2 linked regions of the Natranaeroarchaeum aerophilus genome follow. The main gene of each other region encodes a partner of the protein of the gene in region 2 in a complex. Links are inferred from orthologs where the notes say so. Each region holds a gene or a part of one and is shown on either strand. Other genes may lie near its edges.

What was found.
Region 1: the proteins of AArcSt11_RS04570 (region 2) and tuf are in contact, whole or in part, in a crystal structure (PDB 7CSL), measured with the Pyrococcus horikoshii proteins. The link is inferred for Natranaeroarchaeum aerophilus from one-to-one orthologs. Residues at the interface, in WP_010884146.1 of Pyrococcus horikoshii: Phe4, Leu6, Val7, Val9, Arg11, Met13, Pro14, Thr15, Asp16, Pro17, Leu38, Ala39, Lys40, Glu44, Pro45, Ile46, Ala47, Phe48, Gly49, Leu50, Tyr56, Leu58, Arg60, Asp61, Glu62, Glu63, Tyr65, Ser66, Phe67, Asp68; in WP_010885563.1 of Pyrococcus horikoshii: Val16, Lys20, Ser21, Lys62, Arg65, Glu66, Arg67, Gly68, Val73, Ala74, His75, Ile88, Asp89, Ala90, Pro91, Gly92, His93, Asp95, Phe96, Lys98, Asn99, Gly103, Ala104, Asp227, Val228, Tyr229, Ile231, Val234, Val237, Val239.

The regions. Positions count from the first base shown.
Region 1 is NZ_JAKRVY010000001.1:585,863-593,489, forward strand. The notes cover bases 2,721-5,711. They hold tuf (translation elongation factor EF-1 subunit alpha), read right to left. Parts: upstream 4,852-5,711; coding sequence 3,589-4,851; downstream 2,721-3,588. Other genes in these bases: AArcSt11_RS02975 (rhomboid family intramembrane serine protease), read right to left, coding at 2,721-3,159; rpsJ (30S ribosomal protein S10), read right to left, coding at 3,280-3,588; AArcSt11_RS02990 (hypothetical protein), read left to right, coding at 5,088-5,336; AArcSt11_RS02995 (homoserine dehydrogenase), read right to left, coding at 5,593-5,711. Also shown: AArcSt11_RS02960 (hypothetical protein), read right to left, coding at 1-300; AArcSt11_RS02965 (DUF7845 domain-containing protein), read right to left, coding at 556-2,175; more of AArcSt11_RS02975, read right to left, coding at 2,551-2,720; more of AArcSt11_RS02995, read right to left, coding at 5,712-6,549; AArcSt11_RS03000 (amino acid-binding protein), read right to left, coding at 6,546-7,109; AArcSt11_RS03005 (hypothetical protein), read left to right, coding at 7,258-7,476; AArcSt11_RS03010 (hypothetical protein), read left to right, coding at 7,551-7,627. UniProt on the Methanocaldococcus jannaschii protein: GTP hydrolase that promotes the GTP-dependent binding of aminoacyl-tRNA to the A-site of ribosomes during protein biosynthesis.
Region 2 is NZ_JAKRVY010000002.1:47,792-55,298, reverse strand. What follows is about bases 2,849-5,719. They hold AArcSt11_RS04570 (elongation factor 1-beta), read right to left. Parts: upstream 4,482-5,719; coding sequence 4,215-4,481; downstream 2,849-4,214. Other genes in these bases: AArcSt11_RS04560 (tripartite tricarboxylate transporter permease), read right to left, coding at 4,713-5,719; AArcSt11_RS04565 (HVO_2753 family zinc finger protein), read right to left, coding at 4,484-4,663; AArcSt11_RS04575 (DUF7836 family putative zinc-binding protein), read right to left, coding at 3,938-4,117; AArcSt11_RS04580 (translation initiation factor IF-2 subunit beta), read left to right, coding at 3,533-3,937; AArcSt11_RS04585 (UPF0058 family protein), read right to left, coding at 3,103-3,336. Outside these bases: AArcSt11_RS04605 (DR2241 family protein), read right to left, coding at 1-909; AArcSt11_RS04600 (CbiX/SirB N-terminal domain-containing protein), read right to left, coding at 909-1,793; AArcSt11_RS04595 (DUF7523 family protein), read left to right, coding at 1,894-2,391; more of AArcSt11_RS04590, read left to right, coding at 2,481-2,848; more of AArcSt11_RS04560, read right to left, coding at 5,720-5,954; GTP 3',8-cyclase MoaA, read left to right, coding at 6,097-7,080; AArcSt11_RS04550 (HflX-like GTP-binding protein), read right to left, coding at 7,077-7,507. UniProt on the Methanocaldococcus jannaschii protein: Promotes the exchange of GDP for GTP in EF-1-alpha/GDP, thus allowing the regeneration of EF-1-alpha/GTP that could then be used to form the ternary complex EF-1-alpha/GTP/AAtRNA.

The sequences.
Region 1 (7,627 bases), on a different replicon or contig from region 2:
ATACGTAAGAACGTGCTCAGCAGGTCGCTGTTCACACCAATCGAGGACTCGATCGAGAAGGGTAGCGGTGTGATCGATTTCCCAGTCTCCGTTCCGGAGGAAGACCTCAGTCTCGACCTCATCACCTGGCGATGATTGATACCCCGCTGCGACGGCGACAAGCTCGAAATAATCGGTGTTCTTGAACTCCTCCCGATTGTCAGGTGAGTTGAAGGGACTCGCGGTCTCGATATCGATAGCGAGGGTTGCCATGGATACTGGCAATTCACAGCCATCTAACATATTGTTTTGGAAAACCACGGTCGAACCACCGTTTCGAGTGCTTCGACTGGAACGTTGCGGTGCGGGTGCGGGGTATGTTTTTTCGCCAGTGCCCTTAGGCACACTTCCTAAGGGGATCCTCCCACTGAGTGGGAAGATCTCGACCGCAGAGCTCCCGGCTACAGGTAAAAATACCACTCCTATCGAAACAGGGGTCGGAAAATACCCCCTCGCGGGACGAAATAGACCCGAAAATAGACCTACAGAATAGTGTTGCCACTCGCCAGTCAGGCGTTACCGGGTGAGCGATCGCACCCGTCCGCAGCGGCGATCACCGTCGGCGTTTAGCCACTCGACGCTCGCCTCCAGGAGGTCGACGATGTCGCGACCGTCTTTCATCCAGGCCTCTCTCGCTTCCTGGAGGACCTCTTCGACACGAGGGTACGATGAAGCTTTGAACTCGCCGAGCCGCGTGTCGATCCGGACCGTCCGGTTATCGTGGTCGTCGACATCGAACGACACCGCGTACTTCTGCATCCACTTCTGGAACGCGCTCGACGCCGACTGGCGAGCGTTTACGTTCATTAGCTTCGCCGCTCGGTCAGCTGCGTTTTCGATCCGGTGCTCGGCGCTCTCGACGATCGCGGCGATCTCCTGCTCTATCTTCCGGCTGGTGAACTCGACGGCGGCGTTGTCGTTCCGGACAAGCCCGTCAAGTCGATCCAGGCATCGGTACAACGTCGAGATACCTCTGTCAGCGTTGTTCGCTAGTTCCTGCGGGTGCTGGCCGTCTCCGTCAGCGACCAGCGCCTCCAGAAAATCGATATCCGCCTCTGTCATATCTCGCAGTGTCGTGATCAGGAGCGCGTCCTGCTTGGCTTCGATCTCCGGTGTCGGGTCCGCGAAGAACTCGATATCTTCCTCAGCTGGGGCGGCATCGAAATGATCGTCGGGAACAAACGTAGTTCCGCCCGCGCCGATGGGGATATCCGACCATCGGAGCGTGTTGATCAGCGTCTCGTCGATTTCCCGACGGAGCTCGTTACGATCGCTCCATGCGAACGACTGACCTTTGTTCAGCGACTTCTTGAGCAGAACCCCGATCTTCGGATGGTACAGCGCGTCCTCGTCGTCGCCGTGGACGTACTCGGGATGGTAGTGTTTCAGTTGCTTGCCCCGCGAGTGCATCGGGATCAGCTCCCGGGCATCCGGTTTGGGCAAAACGAGACGGTGGTTGTAGCCCACAATATCCTTGTTCGGCCCGCTGTTGCTCGGTTTGTAGACGATATCCGAGCCCTCCTTCTGTGCGAGCAGCTCGAAGATCCGACGCATGGCACCGGTCGAGCGGACGTACTTCTCGGCCATTGACCGGTGAACGCGCACATAGCGCTCGTAGGTGGTGATGTTACTCGTCGGATGAATCGCGGTGAAGTAATTCGAATTGATACCCATCTCGGCTTCCTCAGCCAGCGCGTTCAGGGCCTTTCGGAACAGTACCGGGTAGGTGTCCGGTTCCAGATTACTCCCCGATATTTTGACGTTTGTCGCCTCGTTCGGGAGGTCGTCGCTATCGCAGGGCGACGTGATCTCATCGCCCGTGTCGTAATGTTCCATCCCGGCGAAGCGGGGGCGAATGTGGAAGTTAGCCTTCCTCTCGCCGCGACCATACGCACTGACGCGGAACTCTTTCAGACGTTCGTTTACGTCATCTTCCGGCCGTGGGGCGATACCGCTCTTCTGATATTTGAGGTTGACAATCCACTTCTCACCGCCGATTTCCGTGGCTATCTCTCCCGAATATCCGTCGAATCCGCGGTGCAACAACATCGACACCGCCCAGTAGGGACTGAGCCCACGGTCGAAGAAGTTCAGATTTCCTTCGAGCTCGTGGGGCGCGGTCGCGACGTGACTCACGCGAGACACCCCCGTTTGACAGAGCTGGGATTGTAGCTACCAACCTCTGAAACTCCGGAATATGTAAGGGTGGATAAGAGTCTGCTGGAGATGGTACATCTGTGTCGAAACAGGCTATTCCTTCTGTTAACCGCAATACTGCGGGCACCCGGAAGAAGAATCTTCGTGGACTCACTTTCAATCGGGGTTTCTTTCGCAGAAACGATTTCCGAGTATTGGCAACTAAACGTCGGAGACGGCTCTACCCGGCAGAACTCTACATGAAGAATATCCGATATGGACTCGTCGGGATTTGAACCCGAGGCCTCTTCCTTGCGAAGGAAGCGATCTACCGCTGATCTACGAGCCCGTACACCTGTTTGTACTCGGAGAAGCCTATTTCAGGCTTGCGTTTCGGGGCGGTCGAAGCAGGTTCAGCTGTCCGGCGACGAGCCCGAGCAGGAAGCCGAAAAAGTGGGCAGCCAGAGCGACGCCGGGAGCGGCGGTGACGAGCGTCACGACCACGGCAAGGAGGACAAAGAGCACGAGCATCGCGCGACCGGAGAGATCGATCCGGTCGAACAGCCGACCGGAGAGTCGGTTGCCGGTGACGACGTAGCCGATCAGCGCGAAGACGGCTCCGCTGGCACCGAGCAGTGCGGCGTCGACCCCGAAAAGGGATGCAATACCGATCTGAAAGACCCCGGCGGCAACGCCGGTCGTGAGGAAGAACGCGTGAAAACGTGCCCTCGTGGTGTGGCGTTCGAGCAGGAACCCAACGACGGCTAGCGCGATTGCGTTCGCGAGGAGGTGGTCGAGCCCGCTGTGGGCGTAGACGCTCGTGACGAGCGCCCAGGGGTCGGCCAGTACTGGGGCCTGGAGCGTAAAGAGCACGAATGCAAGCGGCTGGCTGACGAGCGCGACCAGCTGCTGGAGTACGAACACTACCGCGATAACGAGCAGGATCTCCAGCGTTGGGCTACGAGCGTCAGCGGACCCATCCATACCGCTCCGTAGGGTGGCGAGGCACAAAAGCATACGACTCCCGTAACTATCGCTGGCCGTTCGTCATAAATCGAAGAAAGTGCACGCGAGTGTGCGAGCGGACGTCCCGAGTCTCAATTATCAGTCTTCGAGAACGATCTCGATGCTGACGTCGTTGGGGACCTGAATCCGCATGAGCTGACGGAGCGCACGCTCGTCGGCGTCCAGATCGATCAGGCGCTTGTGGACGCGCATCTCCCAGTGCTCCCACGTCGCAGTCCCTTCACCGTCAGGGGACTTGCGGGTGGGGATCTCCAGCGTCTTGGTCGGGAGCGGGATCGGCCCCGACAGCGCAACGCCAGTTTTGTCCGCGATGTCGCGGACGTCCGCGGTGATGTCGTCGAGATCCTCGGGGTTGGTTCCCGCGAGGCGGACACGTGCTTGCTGCATTTATTTCTCGTCGACGCTCAGGACCTTGCCAGCGGCGATAGTCTGACCCATGTCTCGGATCGCGAAGGAGCCGAGTTCGGGAATCTCGCTGCTGGGTTCGATCGAGAGCGGTTTTTGCGGTCGGATCGTGACGACCGCGGCGTCGCCGGACTGGATGAAGTCCGGGTTCTCCTCGGCGACTTCGCCCGAGGACGGGTCCATCTTCTTGTCGATGGACTCGATGGTACACGCGACCTGAGCGGTGTGGGCGTGGAAGACCGGGGTGTAGCCCGCGGTGATCACGCTGGGGTGCTGCATGACGACGACCTGAGCCTGGAACGTCTCGGCGACGCTTGGCGGGTCGTCGGCGGGGCCACAGACGTCGCCACGGCGGATGTCGTCCTTGCCGATGCCGCGGACGTTGAATCCGACGTTGTCACCGGGTTCTGCCTTGGGCACCTCTTCGTGGTGCATCTCGATCGTCTTCACTTCGCCGCCCACGTCGCTGGGCTGGAAGGAGACGTTGTCCCCGATGTTCATGACACCGGTCTCGATACGTCCAACGGGGACAGTACCGATACCGGAGATGGTGTAGACGTCCTGGATCGGGAGTCGGAGCGGCGCGTCCGTCGGCGGTTCCGGAGCCGGAAGGTTGTTGAGCGCTTCCAGCAGGATCTCGCCGTCGTACCAGTCGGTGTTCTCGGACTCCTCGGCGATGTTGTCGCCCTCGAAGGCGGAGATCGGGATGAACTCCGCGTCGTCGGTGTTGAACTGGACCTGCTTGAGCAGGTCGGTGACCTCGGAGACGACCTCCTTGTAGGAGGACTCCTTGTAATCGACGAGGTCCATCTTGTTGATGCCGACGATCAGCTCGTCGATACCAAGCGTACGGGCCAGGAAGACGTGCTCCTGGGTCTGGGGTGCGACACCGTCGTCTGCCGCGACGACGAGAACCGCGTTGTCGGCCTGACTCGCGCCCGTGATCATGTTCTTCACGAAGTCACGGTGGCCGGGACAGTCGACGATGGTGAAGTCGTAGGCGTCCGTGCTGAACTCCTGGTGGGCGATGTCGATGGTGACACCACGCTCTCGCTCCTCGGCGAGGTTGTCCATGACGTAGGCGAACTCGAAGCCACCCTTGCCTTTCTCTTCTGCTTCTTCTTTGTGCTGTTCGATGACGTGCTCTGGTACGCTGCCTGTCTCGTACAGGAGGCGTCCCACGAGCGTGCTCTTCCCGTGGTCAACGTGGCCGATAATGGCCAGGTTCTGGTGTTGGTCGCTCATTGTTGTGTCTCACGCGCAGAGGCGCTATATCGGATCCTTTCGCCTGTAGCAGTTAAAACGATTTCGATACCGTGCGTTGCCCATGCCGAAGCCCTCTTGCGGTTTGTGTACCGTTGCCACGACTGGTGGGAGGAAGACGGACGGATCGGCGTCGTTCGTTGGGACGTTCAACCGGATTCTACTTGAGTCAGAGCAATGAATATAACTATCACTCACCGGTTCCGATTCCCGTCCGAATGGCATCTCCCGTGCGAACCATCCTGTTCGACCTCGACGAGACGCTCTGCGAGCGACCACCGTCCGAAGATCCAATCCTTGGCCGGGCGTTCCGGATCGCAGGCGTCGATCCACTGTTTGATCGGGCGGACTATCACCGCGTCGCCCAGTCTATCGGTGGCACCGACAGCGACGTCGATCGCCGCGTCGAGAGCTTCGAACGGCTGGCGCGCGCTGTCGAGCCTTCATGGCGAGACAGCAGTGCGTGAGGGATGAGTGAGGGAACGTAGTGACCGAACGAATCGGTTGGGGAGGGCTGGGGTGCTGTCCGGGTGGGAATGAAAAGGGCCGCCACGGTCGGCCCGGTGAAGCGACGTAAGGACCGCAGCCGACGGCGAGGACCGCAACGAGCTGCAACCGGTCGAGCGTGGCGGGGGTTTTCAGGGAAGTCCCAAGTACTCGGCACTGCTCTCCGGAGAATACAACTACGGCCCGAACAAAAACGACAAAGACCGATCGCGATTCCTATTCGAGCGGTGGCAGTCGTCCGACGTCCGCGAGCACGGCTGTTGCCGTCTCGGGACCGCCCGCACCGCGACCGCTTACGTTCAGTTCCCCTGCGTTCTCGGTCTCAAACTGGATGATGTTCCGGGTCCCCGTCACGGCAAGGACGCCGTTCTGTGGAACGAGCTTTGGTGCGACCTGAACCCCGTCGGGTGTCGCCTCGCCGATCAGGCGGATCGTCCGGTTGTCCTCGGCCGCGAGGTCGAGCGCGTTTCCGGGGATGTTCTGGATGCCCTCGACGGTCGCGTCCTCGAGCGTATACTCGCGTTCTCCCTGTGAGAGTACGTTCGATATGATGACGAACTTCAGGGCGGCGTCGGTTCCGTCGACGTCGAAGGTCGGGTCCGCTTCTGCGACACCCAGATCTTGCGCTTCGGCGAGGACGTGCTCGTAGTCGAGCCCGTCGGCGGCCATCCGCGAGAGAATGAAGTTCGCCGTGCCATTCAGGACGCCGCGAGCGGCGGTGATCTGGTCCGGCCCGAAGTCGTCGATCGTCGAGAGGATGGGGATAGCGCCACCGACGGTCGCCTCGAAAAGCACGTCGCCCGCGCTCTCGTCGGCTAGCGCCATTAGCTCGGCGTAGCGTTCGGCGACAGGCCCCTTGTTCGCCAGCACGACGTGACGGTCCCGGGAGAGCGCCGTCTCGACGTGACTGAATCCGGGCTGGGCGTCGCCCAGCGTCGTGGGGGTCGCCTCGACCAGTACGTCGTACTCGGCGGCGAGGACGTCCTCGGGGGTCCCATCGCCAACCGTTCCCTCCTGATCTTTCCGTTCGAGAACGCCCTCAACCTCGATGCCCTCGGCGTCGACGACGCCGCTGCTGGAGTCGGCCAGCGCGATCACGTCGTGACCGTACTGCCCGGCGAGTTCGACGACCGAGCGCCCGACAGCACCGGCACCCAGCACGGCGAGTTTCATGCCGAACCACCCGCGATCTGGGGCTCGATGACGTGGATATCCTTCTCCTCGGCGATATCCCGAACTGTTGCCAGCACCTCGTCGGCGCGATCCGCCTCCGTTGCGAGCCGAAGCCGTGCGCTGGAGACTCCTTCCGTTCCCTCGGGGGCTGACAGCGAGACGTCGACGACTTCCGCCCGTGAGGTCGTCTGGAACTTCCGCAGGCTATCGGAGAGATCGGTGTCGATCAGGTGCCCGACGAGGATCACGGTCAGCTCCTCGCTGTACCGTTCCGCACCGGCCTGAATGACGTTGATGCCCGCATCGCGAAGCGCTTCGACGATGGTCTCGAACCGGTCGGGTGGGCACTCTATATCGACTTCCACGGGGATATGCCCGCGCGGCGTGACGTTGCCCCGCTCGTGGAAGATCGAAAGGAGATTTGCGCCGTGATCGGAGATCGGCTGGAGCGCGTTCAGCAGTTCCCCCGGCTCGTCGACGAGTTCGAGACGGACGGTGTACGCCTGCACGGACTGGCCGCCGTCCGTCTCGGCGTCCTCGTCTGCGGCGTCGTCACTCATCGTTGACCACCCCGACGACAGGTCGTGCGTATCGATCAATCATATCCGTCCCTGAGGGGAAGGAGGTATAAGAGTACCATCATTCCGGACTGTGTGGCGTTCGCACGGAGTCGGCGAGTTTTTGCGCTCGGCGGGCCAAACTCGGGCCATGTCCGTCTACCGTCGCCTGTTCGATGCACTGATCGCAGTTGTCCTGTCTGCAGTAACGATCGCAGTTACCGCACCGGTGGTTCCCGGTCTCGCCCAGTCGCTGGGGATGCTCATCGCGGCCACTTTCTACTTCTCACGAAACCCGTGGGGGTCGGGCGATGGCGAACGGATCAACGAGCGAATCGACGGGTTGTACGATCGGTTCTTGCCTGTGTAGGACTGCCTGAACTTGATAATTCACGCGGCAATAGTAGCAAGAACTAATAATCTGCATGTATAAATTAGCAATCAATGACTGCGTCCGCAAACTCGATCACGTCCCGATACCGAATCCTCGCTCCGTGGCAGTTCGCCGCCAGGGCCGTTCT
Region 2 (7,507 bases):
TTCGCTCAGGGTCAGATCGACCTGAAAGGTCTTCTCGGACTCGTTTTCGAGTGTCGTCCACTTGCGCGCCGCGGCGACGACGAGCGAGCAGGGCTCCCGACAGGGGTACTCACCGTCGCCGCCGTCCGCGGCGAGGTGGTCGTCCTCGGCGTACTGCCACTCGCGGCGTTTGGTACACTGTGAGTCGACACAGCAGGCCTCGGCGATCCACTCGACCGCCTCGCGGTCTATCTCCTCAATAATCTCGTAGATGCCCGTCTGTCGTTCTGCAGTGTCTCGCCAGTGGCTGATATCGAGTTCCCCCTCGCGCTCGCGCTGCCAGTTCGGGACGGTTGCAGGATAAATGTACTCGATCGTCTGGAGCAGATCCGGCGCGTCGAGCGCGGGGAAGGTCCAGCCGGACTGGAGCGTCGGGGCGGTTTTGAGGGGCCGATAGCGTCCGTCATCGTCGTAGGTGGTGAGATCACGGGCGGAAAGCGGGTCGTCGTAGGTGTCGAGATCCGCGGCGTCGTGGTCAATGTCGTTGACGTGTCGTACGTCGTACTGTCTGATCCCGTCCTCGTCGACTGTAGTCGTGATTGCTAGCTCTCCCCAGTGACAGGTGACCCCATCGTCCAGTTTGGTGTATCGTTCCGGTGGAGAAAGTCCGTCCGCGTCTTCGAGCCACTGGAGGAACGCCAGTCGGTCCGCTTTGGTGGTGTCAACGACGTGGGTCCAGTAGTACCAGTCCGTGACGTACGGGGAGTGGTCCGTGGCAACTTCGTGAAGTTCGCTCTCGGCGAGTTCGGTGTACTCCTCGTCGAGGATATGAACGGCATACTCGTCCCCATGTTGTTCCACGAGCAGCCCCTCGAACTCGATCCCATCCTCGGCGGCCGACAGCAGGGCGTCGAACTGTGGCGCGTTCATCAGTCACCCGCCACCGGCTCGTCGCTCGTCGCCTCGCGGACCTGCTCGATAGCCGTCCCGACATCTGCTCCGGCGTCCGCCGCACGTTCGAGCACGACGTCGGCCATCAGCGCCTCCGTGCCAACCGCGCCGGAGTACCAGAGGCGGTGACCGTCGACCTCGCCCGGAACCGGATAGCCGGTCCGGTAGTCGTCGGTCAGTCCCATGTCCTCGGGAATATCCTCCTGGGTGTGGAATCCATCCGCAATGAAGAGTGGAACGACGACGATATCTCTCGACTCGAAGAAATCGGTGACATCGTCGACCTCCGGCTCTTCGTCCATGAACACCGACTGGACCTCGTCGAAGCGTCCGCGGTCGCGGATCTGGTCGGCGTGGTAGTAGATTGCCTTCGCGCTGTTTTCGTTGCGTTCGGTACCGTGGCCAACGACTGCGAGCCCGAACCCGTCATCGATGTCGGCGTCGTGGTCTGCGGTGACCGACTCGGCACGCTGGACGATTACGTCCGACATCGCTTCGTGGGTGCCGACCGGGCCGCAGTAGTGGATCGTCTTTTCGACGTCACCCGCCCCGAGCGTGGCCTGTGTGGCACTGACGCCGTCCTCGGAGTCCCACTCCTCGATGTCCCAACCGTCCAGTCGGAGCTCGCGGGGGATCACTTGCTCGGTGAAATAGCCCTCGCTGATGAACAGCGGGACGACGTACACCTCGTCGCTCTCGACGGTCCGGAGTACTTCTCGAAAGCTCGGTTCTTCCTTCCAGAAGGCCTCTTTGACCTCGTCGAACGCGCCTGTCTCGCGGATCCGATCCGCGTGATCATAGGTGGGCGTACTTGAGTCCGGATTCAGGTGTGAACCGTGTGCGACGATGACCAGCGCTTGCATAGGCCACGCTCAGGCCCGAACTCTCTTAGGGACTTCGGCTGCGGAATCGCTCGCAACGACGGCCCCACAACTTAATCTTCCCGAGTGCGTCCACGACGATATGTCTCTCGCAGAACAGACTCGAGCGGCCGTCCGCGAGCAACCGTTCCTCTTCGATGCACTTCGGGCGGATGTCCTCAATTATACTGCTGCCGCCCGGTTTCTCGAGATCGACGGTGACGAAGAAGCGATCGCGACCGCGCTTCGGCGCTACGGTGAGGAGCTGGAATCGTACGACGAGGAACCGGTTCGTGCGACAGTGACGATGCAACGTCGAGTGGGGATCACCGAAGCACCGGATCCCGATGCATTGCTCCGACTCGGCGAGGTCGGCGTCGAGCCTGACGGACCCTACACCGCCATCTCGGCGTCCGGTGATGTGCCGCCCGGCGCGCTGGGGAGCGTCTGTCAGCGCCTACAGGCTGCGGGGATCGAACTCGCCGCGGCCGCGGGTGTCGACGGCGAGCTCACGCTGGTCGTGGACAACGATGACGCGGCCAACGCGCTCCGGATCGTTGAGGACGCGGTCGGGTCGCTACCGGTCCCTGACGGGTACTGACCGGGTCAGTTCGCAAAGAGAGTGTCCCGGAGGAGGGCGGGGGCAGGGCTAACCTTCATACTGTTTCAATCCGAAGGACACAAATGAGCATGAACTGCAGAGTTGTCGTCGAGGCGGCCGTGCCGGTATACGACGTGGAAACGCCCGACGAGGCGGTTCGGATCGCCATCTCGAAAACGGGTGCGATGCTCAACCCGGACCTCAACTACGTCGAGATCGACATGGGCGAGCGCGCGTGTCCGCACTGCGATGGCGAGCTCGAACCGGCCTTCATCGCTGCCGACGAGGCGCTAGTTGCCCTCGAACTGGAGATGACCGTGTTCAACGTCGAACGCGAAGAACACGCCTCGCGGATCGCCCGCAAGGAGATCGGGCAACGCCTCGAAAACATCCCGCTGGAAGTGATCGAAATCGAAACGATCGAGGAAGATGACGAGGGAGATGAAGAACAGCCCGATAGCGGGAACGGGGACGAACGTGACGGCGACAACGACGGGAACCAGCAGACTGGTGAGGACGACGCGGACGGGCAACAGGCTGCCGAGTCGTCCGACGATGACGAGGTTCTCCCCGAGTTTGAGGACCTGATCGAGTAGCCGCCCAGCGCGAAACTCTGTAGTCTACGAGATCTATTCATCTGCTGACACAGCGTTCGACGAGCGCACCGCTTTCGGGAGTAGGGCTTCAGGGAGAATCGCAATGTAAGAAATCTCAGTCCGCGGTCGCAGGAACGGCTTCAGTCTCTTCGTCGAGGTCAGAGGTAATACAGTTCGCAAGTGCAAAGACAGCGGCCTTGTGATCGGTTTTCGATTTGTGGATGGATGTCGGTCGTACACCGAGATCCTCGTAATCGGAGTAATCGAGCGAAAGCTTGTTGTACTCCTCGTAGTTGTTTGATACTTCTGCGAGCAGTCCGTGAAGGTGAATGAGCTCCTGCTTCTTCATGGGCACATACGACTATAGAGTGCAGGGTTATATTATTATCCTGAGAGCCGTTACCACATGTCTTCGTGCCGAACGGTACGCTCAGCATTCGAGTGCACAGTTCACCCCCACGCAGTCAGGCATAACTTCGACTTACCGTCGTCGAGTATGTACGAAGTGCTGAACGTTTATGTTCGTTTGTTAGCTAGGGCCGGATATGGACTACGAAGAGCAACTCGACAGAGCGATCGAAGGGACTCCCGACATAACGGATGAGTCGAGCCGGTTCAGTATCCCCGATCCCAACGTCCGAGAAGAAGGTTCGACGACGGTGTTCGAAAACTTCCAGTCCACGGTCGATCGGTTCGGGCGCGAGGACACTCACGTGATCAAGTTCCTGCAAAACGAGCTGGGGACAAACGGAGAAATCGACGAGAGTGGCCGCGCCCGGCTCACTGGGTCGTTCCGTGACGCACGTATTGCCGACGCGCTCGACGAGTATGCCGAGGAGTTCGTCCTCTGTGATGAGTGTGGGCTTCCAGACACCCGGTTTGAGCGCGAGCGGGGCGCGCGCGTGCTCCGCTGTGAGGCCTGTGGCGCGATCTCACCGACCGGTGAGTAGCTACTCGAACTGTTGTAGCGTCTCCAGGTCCCGATCGGTGCGCATAAACTCCGCAAGCTGACGGCTCGCGTGACAGTTCGGACAGTGATAGACGTCACGCGAGTGTGGAAGTCCGTTCACGGCAGACTGCCAGTTTTTACCACATTCCGGACAGAGAAGTCGTGCGGACGCTTCGTCCATGACAATAGTGTACACATAGCAGTGTCATAAAGGTTGTTCCCCGGTCAGTAACCACGTCGCTATCAGCTACAGCGGAGTCGGAAAATCGAGTGCCGCCCTAGATCCGGCCGACGTTCTGGACGTCGACGCTTTCGACGCCCTCAACAGTCGAGAACGCTTCCTCGACGGCTTCGGTACCGCCCGCATCGTCGGGAACGATCACAGTCGGGATGAGCGCAACGAGACCGAACGCGACGTCGTCACGCTCGACGCCGTTGATCTTCGCGCCCTCGGGCAGGGAGCTTTCCAGACGGTCCTGGAGTTCGTCCAGGTCAATCTCGGGATTCTGGGGCATGACCTTGACGGCGGCGGCGACTTTTCCCATGGTTACGGCCCTCGGAACCCGCAGTCCGGGCATTCATAGAGGTTGCTCTGTTTCCGGCACTTCGCACAGCGGACGATCTGGGCACCGCAGTCCGGGCACTTGAACGACGCAGCGCTCGTTCCTGCGATGTTGATCCCGCACGAGACGCACTTTTGCGCTCGCGCCTTCTGGGACTTGCTCATACATCCTTGTATCCCGTCACCGCTTTTAACCGTTTTCTTCTGGGCGCGGCTAGAGGCTCAGTACCAGCGGCCCAATCAACACGCCCATCAGGTGCACACGGCGGGCTCCGAGATGAGGCGGAATGAGGCCTATCAGCGTCGCGACGCCGAACGCCGCGATCCCGATCGGCCCGGCAAGCAGCGCGGAGAGGACGATCAGGAGCGCGATGACGCTCACGGAGAGTACCCGGTAGTCCGCCCCTCCGACAACCTGCAGGTACCAGTCACCCACGGTGAGCACGATGAGGAAGCCGATGACCCCCGAGAGCGCGACTGCGGCCAGCAACAGGGGGAGGTCGACCGGCGCACCGGTCTCCTGAAACGCGACCATAACGCCGGTTCGTGGCTGTCCGATCGCCGAGAGCGCAAAGAGCGCAAAGATCGTGTTCGCGGTGTCAACACCGCTGGTCGCGACGACGTAGCCACGGTCGTCGACACCGCCCGGCAGGAGTGCAAGAACTGCGACGGCGGCGATGGCGGCGGAGATCCCCGGCAAGTAGCCGACGACCGCTCCGGCAAGCGCGCCCGCAGCGGCAGTCGCCAGCACTCTCCGGCGTGTCGATCGTATCTTCGGGTCCTGCTGGTCCGGGATGCCGCCGCCCGCCATCGCGTCTAGCAGGATCGGTGCGCCGAACAGTCCCGCAAACAGCGGCGCGAGCATCCCCCCAGCGTCCAGCGGTGCCGCCGGATCGATCGAGAGCGTCACCGCGCCGAGTAGTGCGCTTGTGCCCATCCCGATCGCTCCACCGATCTGCGCGCGGCGCGTCGGTTCTGCGACGATCATCGCCACGACGACGGCGACGAGCAGTAGTTCCATGTGGGCCATAATCGTCGGATAGTTCGCCTCCATACCGCGAGTAACGGGGATGGCCAGCACTGCCCCACAGCATACTGCCAGTAGACTGCCGAGCGCCGTGAGTCGGATCGCCTCCTCGCCGCGGCCCTGCTGGACAAGCCGGTGTGCGGGGAGCGTCGTCACCGCGGTCTCCGCGTCGGGAACACCGAGCGCGAGCGCCGGGACGGCGTTGACAAACGTGTGGACGACGCCCGCCGAGAGCATCGCCACGCCGACCAGCAACGGCGACGCGGGAACAGTGGGCGCAAACGACGCCAGCACGAGCGCGAAGTTGTTCGCGTGGAGGCCGGGGATCAGCCCGCTGATCGCCCCCATTGCGGAGCCGACGCCGATACACGCGAGCGTGAGCAGCGTCAACTCGGGGTCGAGGACAGGCTGTACTCCCAGCGGTTCCATCGTGGCCGTCTGGTCGCCCGATCACGTATGAACGTCCGGACGGTCGTTCCCGGAGTTAGTACCGGTTGGAGTAACTACAAACAGTTACAGTATACCGGGAAACGACAATGGTTTTAAGCACTATCCGCTCGAAGCGGAACGTATGTTGACCGACGGGTTCGGCAGGGAGGTCTCCGGCGTCCGGGTCTCGCTGACCGACCGTTGTAACTTCGATTGCGTCTACTGTCACAACGAGGGGCTGGGCGACACTCGCGGGCCGATGGAGCCACAGGACGACGAGATGAGCGCCGACGACGTGGTCCGGTTTCTGGAGGTGGCCCGGAAGTTCGACGTGGAGAAGGTCAAGTTTACCGGCGGTGAGCCGATGCTCCGGCAGGACCTCGAAGAGATCATTCGCCGGACGCCCGACGAGATGGAAATCTCACTGACGACGAACGGGACCTTCCTGCCCGGTCGTGCACCTGATCTCGTCGACGCCGGACTCGAACGGGTGAACATCTCACAGGACTCGATGGACGCAGAGGACTTCGCCGAAGTGACGAAAAGCGGCGCGTTCGATCGGGTGCTAGAGGGCGTCGACGCCGCGCTTGATGCCGGGCTCGACCCGGTGAAGCTGAACATGGTCGTCTTCGAGAAGACGGCGGGCTACGTCCCCGAAATGGTCGAGCACGTCGCCGCAAACGACGGTCTTCAGCTCCAGTTGATCGAGTATATGCCGGAACTCGCCGGGCATCCCGAGTGGGCTATCGAGATCGAGCGGGTTCACAAATGGCTCGCCGAGCAGGCCGACGACATCGAAGTCCGTGAGATGCACGGCCGAAAGCGGTACTGGATGGGTGGCGACGCCGAAACGGAAAGTGCTGGGATGGTCGAGATCGTCGATCCAGTCGGTAACGAGTCGTTCTGTCGGAACTGTCATCGCGTTCGCGTGACCCACGACGGCTACCTCAAAGGCTGTCTCAACCGGAACGACGACCTGCGCTCGATGGGTGAGATGACGAAACCGGAGATCCGCAAGCAGTTTCGGGAGACGGTGGCAAACCGGGTGCCATACTACGGCGAGTACATGACCGAGAACGGCGATGGCGAGTGGGAGGTCAACGAGAAGTACCTCCAGACCGTCTAAATATCCCGTTCGATCGTGCCTCCCGCCTCGTTCACCTGGTCGGTTAGCATCGGGATCCGTTCCGGTGGGGCTGCGATCGTCAACGACACGGTCTCGCCGTACTCGACTGACTCGACCAGCCCATCGTCGTGACAGCGCGAGACGAACCCCATCGCCCCGTCGGTCATCGGGAGGGTGAGGACGTGGCGCTCTACCGGGAACGCCGAGCCGAGCCGCTCGCGCAGGCGTTCGACGGAGTTGACCTCGGTCGAGAACAGGTCCGCGCGAAGGTGAGTCGCGTCGAATCGGTCGAGGGTCGACGCGGCCAGTGTGTCGGTCTCGCCCGTGCCAACCGTGACGATCACGTCCGCACGGGAGAGCGCGCTGATCGTCCCGGGGACGGTCGTTCCGAACCACTCGGGGAGAGCCGGTAGCAAGGCTGTCGTCG